One region of the Cyanobium sp. Maggiore-St4-Cus genome, then DNA from elsewhere that is predicted to be linked to it. Evidence: predicted binding sites of a transcription regulator. Region 1 holds the regulator's gene; each other region holds the start of a gene.
What was found. Region 1 encodes NtcA, which controls nitrogen genes in cyanobacteria. Its sites were predicted from a motif close to GTANCNNNNGNTAC; they were not measured.
Positions count from the first base shown of each region.

Region 2: the regulator NtcA is predicted to act here: its motif matches at 2,003-2,016, upstream of KBY99_RS07235 (ammonium transporter).
Region 3: the regulator NtcA is predicted to act here: its motif matches at 1,779-1,792, upstream of KBY99_RS05390 (ferredoxin--nitrite reductase).

Region 1 is NZ_JAGQBL010000009.1:30,931-34,204, forward strand. Features, by position in the region: gene thyX (FAD-dependent thymidylate synthase) at 1-93, shown strand, start outside; gene dcd (dCTP deaminase) at 110-703, opposite strand; gene KBY99_RS09675 (cob(I)yrinic acid a,c-diamide adenosyltransferase) at 703-1,353, opposite strand; gene ntcA (global nitrogen regulator NtcA) at 1,662-2,327, shown strand; gene KBY99_RS09685 (DUF3084 domain-containing protein) at 2,362-3,274, shown strand, end outside.
Region 2 is NZ_JAGQBL010000006.1:69,085-72,358, forward strand. Features, by position in the region: gene groES (co-chaperone GroES) at 1-167, shown strand, start outside; gene groL (chaperonin GroEL) at 219-1,853, shown strand; gene KBY99_RS07235 (ammonium transporter) at 2,043-3,274, shown strand, end outside.
Region 3 is NZ_JAGQBL010000004.1:165,357-168,630, reverse strand. Features, by position in the region: gene KBY99_RS05400 (CmpA/NrtA family ABC transporter substrate-binding protein) at 1-519, opposite strand, end outside; gene KBY99_RS05395 (anthranilate phosphoribosyltransferase) at 673-1,740, opposite strand; gene KBY99_RS05390 (ferredoxin--nitrite reductase) at 1,966-3,274, shown strand, end outside.

The DNA of each region.
Region 1 (3,274 bases):
GATCTGATGTGGCCCCATCTGCAGGCTTGGACACCCCAATTTGCTGACTGGTATGAAAAGAGCCGCTTACATAAAGCCAGGCTCGCCCCATAGGGCATTTTGCTGGGAACTAGATACGCGCCAAGGTAACCCGTTCGGGCTGATGCTGGTACTTACCAGCCCGATCTTGATAGGTTGTCTCACAGGGATCGCCCTCAAAAAAGAGCAGCTGACAGATTCCCTCATTTGCATAAATACGGCAGTCAGCACCCGAAGAATTACTGAACTCCAGGGTGAGGTGACCCTCCCAGCCGGCTTCCGCTGGCGTCGTATTAACAATGATGCCTAGCCGGGCGTATGTGCTCTTACCCAGGCAGATCACCGTGATATTTGATGGCACCTTCATCTTCTCCAGTGCCACTCCCAAGCCATAGGAATGGGCTGGCAAGATAAAATAAGATCCATCCTCGTCATGGCGCAGGGGAGCGGGCTCGAGGTTTGCCGGATTGAACCGCTTGGGGTTCATCACGGTGCCAGGCACATGCCGAAAGATCAAAAATTCCTTAGCCGACAACCGCAAGTCGTAGCCATAGGAAGAGCAGCCGTAGCTGAGCACCGGCGAGCCCGTCGTCTCGGGATCGAGGTGGCGCACCAGGGTCGACTGAAATGGCTGCAACATTCCTGCCCCAGCCTGCTCGTTGATCCAGCGGTCGTTCTTCAGCATCAGAGGCCTCGGCGCAACTGGGTGACCTGATCAGCCATGGCCATCAACTCAGGAGTCATGGCTGGCCCTGTCAAAATGACATCTAAATGGGCTGGTCGGCGCTCCAAGGTTGCCAGCACTTCAACCTGCTCGATGTAGCCCAGCTCCACAGCCAAGCCCAGCTCGTCGAGCACCATTAGATCCACCGCACCACTGAGCAGCTGCTCGCGGCTGAAGGCCCACACCTGGCGCACCGCCTCCAACAGTTCGAGCCCCTGGCGGGCAGCTGGCTCTGACAGACAGCCGGGCACTCCGGGCCGCAGCCATTGCAGTCGCCCACACAGCCAGACGCTGCTGCCGAGGCCCTGATCTACGCCTCCCTTAAGGAACTGAGTAACTAGCACCCGGCTGCCCAAGCCGGCACTACGTAGGGCCTGGCTGAGCACGGCACCGTAACTGCCGCGGAAAGGCGCCGTATGGATTTGCAGTAAGCCCTCCGACTGGGCCACCAGCCGCAATGCCGGCGCAGCAGAAGGGGCAGAGGCGGGGGCAGACACGGCAGCCGCCACAGCCAAAGGGCGATGGCCAGAGCGCTGAGGTTGGTGCTGGACCGCCGGAAAACCAGCTCCAGAGGAGGAGGTGAGGCCTGAGACGGGCAAGCTCGCGGTCATGAACAACCTGAATAAGAACCTTGAAAATCGAAAAACAGACCTGGGGCGCCGCGAGCAGCCCATGGCCTCGCGGAGCTGAATGTAGCGGGATTGGGCCGCTCCACAAGCAAACGACACCATCCCTAGTGGAAACATACGTACTGGTGCGCAGGGGGCGCCGACGGTGTCGTCTCAAACCGTGTGTATTGCTACAAGCCGCCCCCCGGGTGATCCTTAGGGTCCCGGCACTTGCCAAGACCTTGATGGTTGGCGCTACCCACGGATTTAGCCGTACCGCCAACACCCCATCGACGGGTGCCCCTGGCGTGATGGGAAGCGCCGGCCAGGGCAACCCCACCCTGTTGGAAGTGATCCGGGGCCTGACCGGCAGCAGTGTCGAGACGATCGAACGGGGCAAGACGATTTTTTTTCCCGGCGATCCAGCTGAGCGGGTCTATCTGCTGCGGCGCGGAGCGGTCCGGCTGTCGCGGGTATATGAATCCGGCGAGGAGATCACCGTGGCCCTGTTGCGCGAGAACAGCCTGTTTGGTGTGCTCTCGCTGCTGACGGGCCAGCGCTCCGATCGCTTTTATCACGCTGTGGCCTTCACCAGGGTCGAGATGGTGACCGCACCAGCCACCTCCGTGCGCCGGGCGATCGAGCAGGACGCCAGCGTGGGCTTGCTGCTGCTGCAGGGCCTGTCTTCGCGAATACTGCAAACCGAAACGATGATCGAAACCCTCACCCACCGCGACATGAGTTCGCGGCTGGTGAGCTTCCTGCTGGTGCTGTGCCGAGATTTCGGCGTTCCCAGCTCGGAAGGTATCACGATTGATCTGCGCCTCTCCCACCAGGCGATTGCCGAAGCGATTGGCTCCACCCGCGTCACAATCACTCGCCTGCTGGGCGACCTGCGCAACGACGGGCTGGTTCAGATCGACCGCAAAAAGATCACTGTGTTTGATCCAATCGCGCTAGCCAAGCGCTTCAGCTGAACGCCAGGGATACTGGGGCCCTCCGGGGACGTATGTGACGGGCTGGCTGCTGATCCTCGCTCTGCTCGCCCTGGGGGGAGTGCTCTCCACCCTGGGCGACCGACTTGGCAGCCTGGTGGGCAAGGCGCGCTTGAGCCTGTTGGGGATGCGGCCCCGCCGCACCGCCGTGTTGATCACGGTGCTCACTGGCAGCCTGATCAGTGCCATCTCCCTCGGCCTGATGCTGCTGGTAAGCGAGCGGCTGCGCACGGGCCTGTTTGAACTCGATCGACTGGAGCAACGGCTGCAAACCAGCCGCAGCCAACTGAGCCGCAGCAACAGCCAACTAGCCAGCAGCCGCCTGCAGGTGGCACGGGCCGAACAGGGCAAACGCGAGGCTCAGACGCGCTTTGAGCAGGCCCAAGCCCGCGCCAGCAAATTGCGCCAAGAGCTGGCGCCACTTCTAGCCCAGCGCAACCAGTTGGAGCTGGAGCGCAGCCGTCTCAGCCAGGAGGTGAAGGGGCGGGATGCGGAAATCCGCCGCACCGAAGCGGAACTAGCCCAGGTGCGCCGCCGGATTAGCGCCGGAGCCCAAGAACTTAAAGACCTGGAGGGCAACCTGATTGCCCTGCGCCGCGGCGACGTGGTGCTCAGCAGCGGTCAGACCCTGGCCAGCGCCAAGGTGACCCTTGAGCGCCCCGAGCAGGCCAAGGAGGTTATCACCGCCTTGCTGCAGCAGGCCAATCTCAACGCCTTCAGGCGGGTGCTGCCCGGCCAGCCCCCCGATCGCCAGATCCTGCTGGTACCCAAAAATGACATCAGCAAGCTGGAAGGCCTGCTCGCCAAACCCGGCAGCTGGGTGGTGAGCATTCTCTCGGCCGCCAACGTGCTGAGGGGCGAGCGACAGGTGCTTGCCTTCCCAGACCTACGCCCCAACCGCCCAGTAGTTAAAGCAGGTGAAGTGCTGG
Region 2 (3,274 bases), on a different contig from region 1:
TGCAGATCGGCCCCGGCAAGCGCAACGACGACGGCAGCCGCCAGGCTCCTGAGGTCAGCGTTGGCGACAAGGTGCTCTACAGCAAGTACGCCGGTACCGACATCAAGCTCGGCAGCGACGAGTTTGTGCTCCTATCCGAGAAGGACATCCTCGCCATCGTCAACTGACGACTGGCCGATTACTGAATCCGACCTAACCCCATAAGGACATCGCCTTCCATGGCTAAGCGCATTATTTACAACGAGAACGCTCGCAGAGCTCTCGAAAGAGGTATCGACATTCTGGCTGAGGCCGTTGCTGTCACCCTTGGACCCAAGGGCCGCAACGTGGTGCTGGAGAAAAAGTTTGGTGCTCCCCAGATCATCAACGACGGCGTCACCATCGCCAAGGAAATTGAGCTCGAAGACCACATCGAGAACACCGGTGTTGCCCTGATCCGTCAGGCCGCCTCCAAAACCAACGATGCCGCCGGCGACGGCACCACCACCGCCACTGTTTTGGCCCATGCCATGGTCAAGGCAGGCCTGCGCAACGTGGCTGCGGGCGCCAATGCGATCACCCTCAAAAAGGGCATCGATAAGGCTTCCGATTTCCTCGTAGGCAAGATCAAGGAGCATGCCAAGCCCATCTCCGACTCCAGCGCCATCGCCCAAGTGGGCACCATCTCCGCCGGCAACGACGAAGAGGTAGGTCGCATGATCGCCGATGCGATGGACAAGGTCGGCAAGGAAGGTGTGATCTCCCTGGAAGAAGGGAAATCGATGACCACCGAGCTGGAGGTCACCGAAGGCATGCGCTTCGACAAGGGCTACATCTCGCCCTATTTCGCCACCGACACCGAGCGCATGGAAGCGGTGCTCGAAGAGCCCTACATCCTGCTCACCGACAAGAAGATCGGTTTGGTGCAGGACCTGGTGCCCGTGCTTGAGCAGATCGCCCGTACAGGCAAGCCCCTGCTGATCATTGCCGAGGACATCGAGAAGGAAGCCCTCGCCACCCTCGTTGTGAACCGCCTGCGCGGCGTGCTCAACGTGGCGGCAGTCAAGGCACCTGGTTTCGGTGATCGTCGCAAGGCCATGCTCGAGGACATCGCCGTTCTCACCAACGGTCAGCTGATCACCGAGGACGCCGGTCTCAAGCTTGAGAACGCCAAGTTGGAGATGCTGGGCACCGCCCGCCGCATCACCATCAACAAGGACACCACCACCATCGTGGCCGAAGGCAACGAAGTGGCCGTCAAGGCGCGCTGCGAGCAGATCCGCAAGCAGATGGACGAAACCGACTCCTCCTATGACAAGGAGAAGCTGCAGGAGCGTCTTGCCAAGCTGAGCGGCGGTGTGGCCGTGGTCAAGGTGGGTGCCGCCACCGAGACCGAGATGAAGGACAAGAAGCTGCGCCTGGAAGACGCCATCAACGCCACCAAGGCGGCTGTTGAAGAAGGCATCGTTCCTGGTGGTGGCACCACCTTGGCCCACCTGGCCCCCGCCCTTGAGGAGTGGGCTGCTGCCAACCTCTCTGGCGAGGAGCTGATCGGCGCCCACATCGTGGCCTCCGCGCTCACCGCGCCTTTGATGCGCATCGCTCAAAACGCAGGCGTCAATGGCGCTGTCGTGGCTGAGAACGTGCGCAACAAGCCCTTTAACGAGGGCTACAACGCCGCCACCGGCGAGTACGTCGACATGCTGGCTGCCGGTATCGTCGACCCCGCCAAGGTGACCCGCTCCGGTCTGCAAAATGCCGCCTCCATCGCCGGCATGGTGCTGACCACCGAGTGCATCGTGGCCGACATGCCAGACAAGAAAGATGCAGCTCCCGCCGGTGGCGGCATGGGCGGCGGCGACTTCGACTATTGACAGCGAGATGGGTGCCTTCGAGGCCCCTCTCCTTCATCGTCAGCGTGGGCAGAAGGATTTTCCTTCTGCCCTTTTTTGTTCGTTTCCGTTCAGCCAAGCGGGCCCATCCATCCCAGCTGTATCGGTTGCCACCTTTTAAGGCTCTTTTGGTAGCGGTTGCTACTAGCTGCTGATCCGTTGGTCTTCAGGGTGGCGCCTGGTTTTGGCTTAGCTGTGCCGCTTCTGTTTGCAACCGATCTGGCCCTTCGCAGTGCCAACAATGGTTTTGTGCTGGTTAGTGCCGCCCTGGTGCTGATGATGACGCCAGCTCTGGCCCTCTTTTATGCGGGCTTTGTTCGCAGCCGCAACGTGCTTAACACCATGGTGATGAGCTTCACCGCCATGGCCCTGGTGAGTGTGCTCTGGGTGTTGTTCGGCTACAGCCTGGCCTTCTCTCCCGGCAGCGGTCCCCTAGCTCCTTTCATCGGCGGGTTGCAGTGGGCGGGGCTCAGCAATTGGTCGGCTCCCTATGGGGATGGGCAACTCAGTCACGGTGCCGTTGCCCTGTTCCAGGTCACCTTTGCGATCATCACTCCGGCGCTGATTTCCGGTGCGGTGGTGGAGCGGATGCATTTCCGCGCCTGGATGGTGTTTCTGCTGCTCTGGAGCACCTTCATCTACCTACCCCTGGCCCACATGGTGTGGGGCCCAGGTGGGTTCCTGGGCAGCTCCGGCCTCGGGGCCATCGACTTTGCCGGTGGCCTGGTGGTGGAACTGGCCTCGGGAGTGGCCGCCGCCGTTGCTGCCCTGGTGGTAGGCCGGCGTCGCAGTGGGGGCATGGGCTATGCCGCCCCACCCCACAACGTGCCCTTCATCCTGTTTGGGGCGGGCCTGCTCTGGTTCGGCTGGTTTGGCTTCAATGGTGGTAGCGGCCTGGTGGCCGGCAATTTGGCCTCCCTTGCCTGCCTCACCACCAATACCGCTGCCGCTGCAGCTGCCCTGGGCTGGATGCTGCTGGAAACATGGCAGCGCGGCAAGCCCACTGCCGTGGGTGTGGCTACCGGCGCCGTGGCCGGCCTAGTGGCGATCACCCCAGCGGCTGGCTATGTGAGCCCTCTGGCGGCCGTGTTGATCGGCTTTGCGGCGGCCCTGGTTTGCAGCTATGCCATGCAACTCAAGAACCGCTGGCGGCTCGATGACAGCCTCGATGTGCTGCCGGTGCATGGCGTGGCCGGGTTGCTCGGCACTCTGCTAACTGGCGTGTTCACGTTGAAAAGCCTCAATCCCTCTGGCGCCGATGGACTGCTAGTGGGACAGCCAGGTCAGCTCTTGATTCAGCTCAAGGCCGCAGGATTCACAATCCTTTTTGTTGGAGTAGGCACGTATGTGATTCTTCTACTGATTCGCCTGGTGATGCCCCTGCGTGTTAACGATATTCAGGA
Region 3 (3,274 bases), on a different contig from region 1:
AATGGCTTGTTGAGTTGCTTTTGCTAAGCCCGCTTTGTTGTCGATGCTGAGCTTGTTGTCCAAGTAGTCCTTTGAAACTGACACGGCTTGGCCCTGCAAGTTGAGCCGCGCCAAGGTGTACATCGGCAGGGGCTGCTTGGTCTTGGTGATCGTGCCGGCAGTTAGCAGCAGCGGCATCGGCGAGAGGATATGGGCACCATCAATGCCGCCACGGCTGCTGCCTAGCTCCAGGTTGTCGCGGGTGGCGGCCCAGGAGGTCTGCTTCACCACCTTCACCTCGGGCATGCCGTGCTTGGCGAACAAACCCTTCTCCAGGGCAATGATCAAGGGCGCGGCGTCAGTGAGGGCGATGAAGCCCAAAGTGGCGGTCTTCAGCTCAGGCGCATCCGCACCGTCGGCTGGACTTGGGGTTTGATTTTCAGATTTTTTGCTGGGGCTGCCACAGGCGGCTAGCCAGATAGCTCCAGCTGCCGAACCGGCGGCGGTGATCAGAAACTTGCGGCGCGAAAGGTTGGACATGGCTGGATTGGGATGGGCCGGAGTGGTGGCAATTGCACTCCGGACGGGCTCCACAAAGAAGCGCACCGAACCGGTCTAAAAATCGAGCCGGCGCACAAGCTGACCGACCCGTTTACAAGACCACGGCTGGCTTCAAGTTGAGGGTTGCAATTGCTACCAATTGCCGCTTTCGCTGGGATCGGCAAGGGTTTGCCGCAGTCGCTCGCCGCATCTAGAGGCCAGCAGAGCCCGCGCTTGCTCGATGGCATCGGCAAGGCTTTCGAAGCGATCGGCTAGCCAGAGGTAGGCCCCCAGATTCCAGAGCAGCGGTCCAGCCAGGGGGCCTTCGCCACCGAGAGCGGCCAGTGCTTGCTGCTGCCAGGTTTCCAGATTTACCCAGGCGATCTCATCGCCGTGGAGGCCGTGGTCGCGGGGGTGCACGAGCAGCCGCTCCAGCGAGCCCTGGCGGACACGGCCGGTGATGCCGGCCCGGCTGGTGGGCAGGTCGGTTGACCCCTCCAGTCCCTTCACTGTGAGCACCTCGGTTTCACCGGCGGTGGCTAGGGCCTCCCAGGCCCGTTTTTCGGTGGGGGGATGGACGAAGCCACTCACTAATAGATGGTCGCCGCAGTGGGGGGTCCAAAGCAGTTCCAGGCTGGCTACGGGGGGGCGCTTGCCAATTTCATCGCGCACCGGCAGCAACCTTTCCGCCGCTGGGAAGTGGTCGGGCTGGTGGGTGAGGGCCAGGTGGTGCGTGCTCAACCGTTGCTGCAGAGCGGCGAGGTTGAGCCCACGCCATTCAATGCCGAGGGTGGCGAACAGCTCGGCCAGGGTGACGCCGTACTTCACCGGCATCGGGTCGCCGCCGTGCAGCACCACCGGTATTTCGGCGCCGGCCAGCACCAGGGCGAGCAGGGGCAGCAGGGGGGCGGTGCGGCTGCGGCCGTCGTAGGGCACGCCGAAACAAATGGCCTGGCGGCCAGGGGTCTGCAGCTTTGGGCCGTGGCTGCGGTAGCTGTCGAGCATGCCGGTCAATTCGATCGGCAGCGGCCGGCGAATGCGGTGGGCGATCAGGAAGGCTCCCAGCTGCGCATCGCTTGCCTGGCCCTGGAGCATCAGGTCCATGGCGTCGCGGGCCTCATCGCGGCTGAGGCCTGTGCTGGTGTGCTCGCCACTGCCCACCTTGGCAATAAGTTCGCGAAAGCGGGCCCGCTCAGGGCCGAGGGCTTCGAGGCGCTGCAGGCGTCTGGGCTCTGCCACCGCCGCTGCTGGTGCGGGTTGTAGCGGTTGCGACACAGGAAGCGACCCGCACTGCAGACAATTCCAATTGTCTCCCTGCGGGGAGCTTTTTCCCATTTTTGTTATCCGGCGGCGTAGCTCTCATCGGCGCTTGCTCGGACCCCCTTGCAGCTCTGTGGCGGCAGGGAGGGCAAGCCGAGGTTGTTCCGTGTTCCGAGAGTCCGCCCCATGACGAGCCCCACCATTTCTGCGGCCAGCCAGCCGGAGCTCAGCAAAATCGAGCAGGCCAAGGTCGAGCCTTGTGGGCTGGAGCTGGCGCCTCGCCTCGAGGAGCTGGGCCGCCAGGGCTGGGAATCGCTCGACGAAGCCACGCTCACTATCAGGCTCAAGTGGCTGGGGATCTTCTTCCGTCCGGTGACCCCGGGGCGCTTCATGGTGCGGCTGCGGCTGCCCAACGGCGTGATCTCGGCCGACCAGCTGGAGCTGCTGGCTGAGGTGATCGATCGTTGTGGCGATCAGGGCAGTGCCGACATCACCACCCGCCAAAATCTCCAACTGCGAGGCCTGCTGCTGGAGGACATGGCGCCCCTTCTGCAGGCCCTGGAGGTTGGGGGTCTGACCAGCCGCCAATCGGGCCACGACAACCCTCGCAACATCACCGGCAACCCGTTGGCGGGCATTGACCCGGAGGAGATCGTCGACACCCGCCCCTTGGTGGAGGCGATTCAGGTGCGGCTGCTGGGCCCCGCTGGCCCCCGCAACCTGCCGCGCAAATTCAATGTGGCCGTGGGCGGAGCCCCAGATAGTTTCCTGCTGCACAACGACCTGGCCTTTCTGCCGGCTGAGCACAACGGTCAGCTCGGTTTCACGGTGCTGGTGGGGGGCTTCTTCTCAGCCCAGCGCAACGAGTTGGCGATCCCCCTAGGCCTGTGGCTGCGGCCTGAGCAGCTCGCCGACTTCACCCTGGCCTTGCTGTGCCATTTCGAGTGCCACGGCAACCGCCAGCAGCGCAACAAAAGCCGGCTGATGTATCTGATCGACCAGCTCGGGATCGATGCTTACCGGGCTGAGCTGGTTGAAGCATTTGCCGAATCCGTGCTCCCCCACGATGGCTCCCACCTGGTAAACCGGGCTCCCCGCTCGGGCCTGGGTGTGCAGGCCCAGAAGCAGAAGGGGCTCCACTGGGTGGGGCTGCACGTGCCGATGGGCCGGTTGGACGCGGCTTCGATGCTGGAACTTGCCGCTTTGGCGCGCACCTATGGCAGCGGCGAGCTGCGTCTCACCGAGGCGCAGAACGCCTTGATTGTTGATGTGCCAGGCGATCGCATCGAGGCCCTGCTGGCCGAACCCCTGCTGCAGCGCTTCCGCCCCGCCCCCTCGACCCTGCAGGCCGAAGCGGTGAGCTGCACCGGCAGCGCCTACTGCAGCTTCGCTTTAATTCCCACCAAGGGCGTGGCCCAACAGGTGCTCGAAGAGCTGGAGCAGCGCATCGAATTGCCCGAGGCGGTGCGCATGCACTGGACCGGCTGCCCCAATG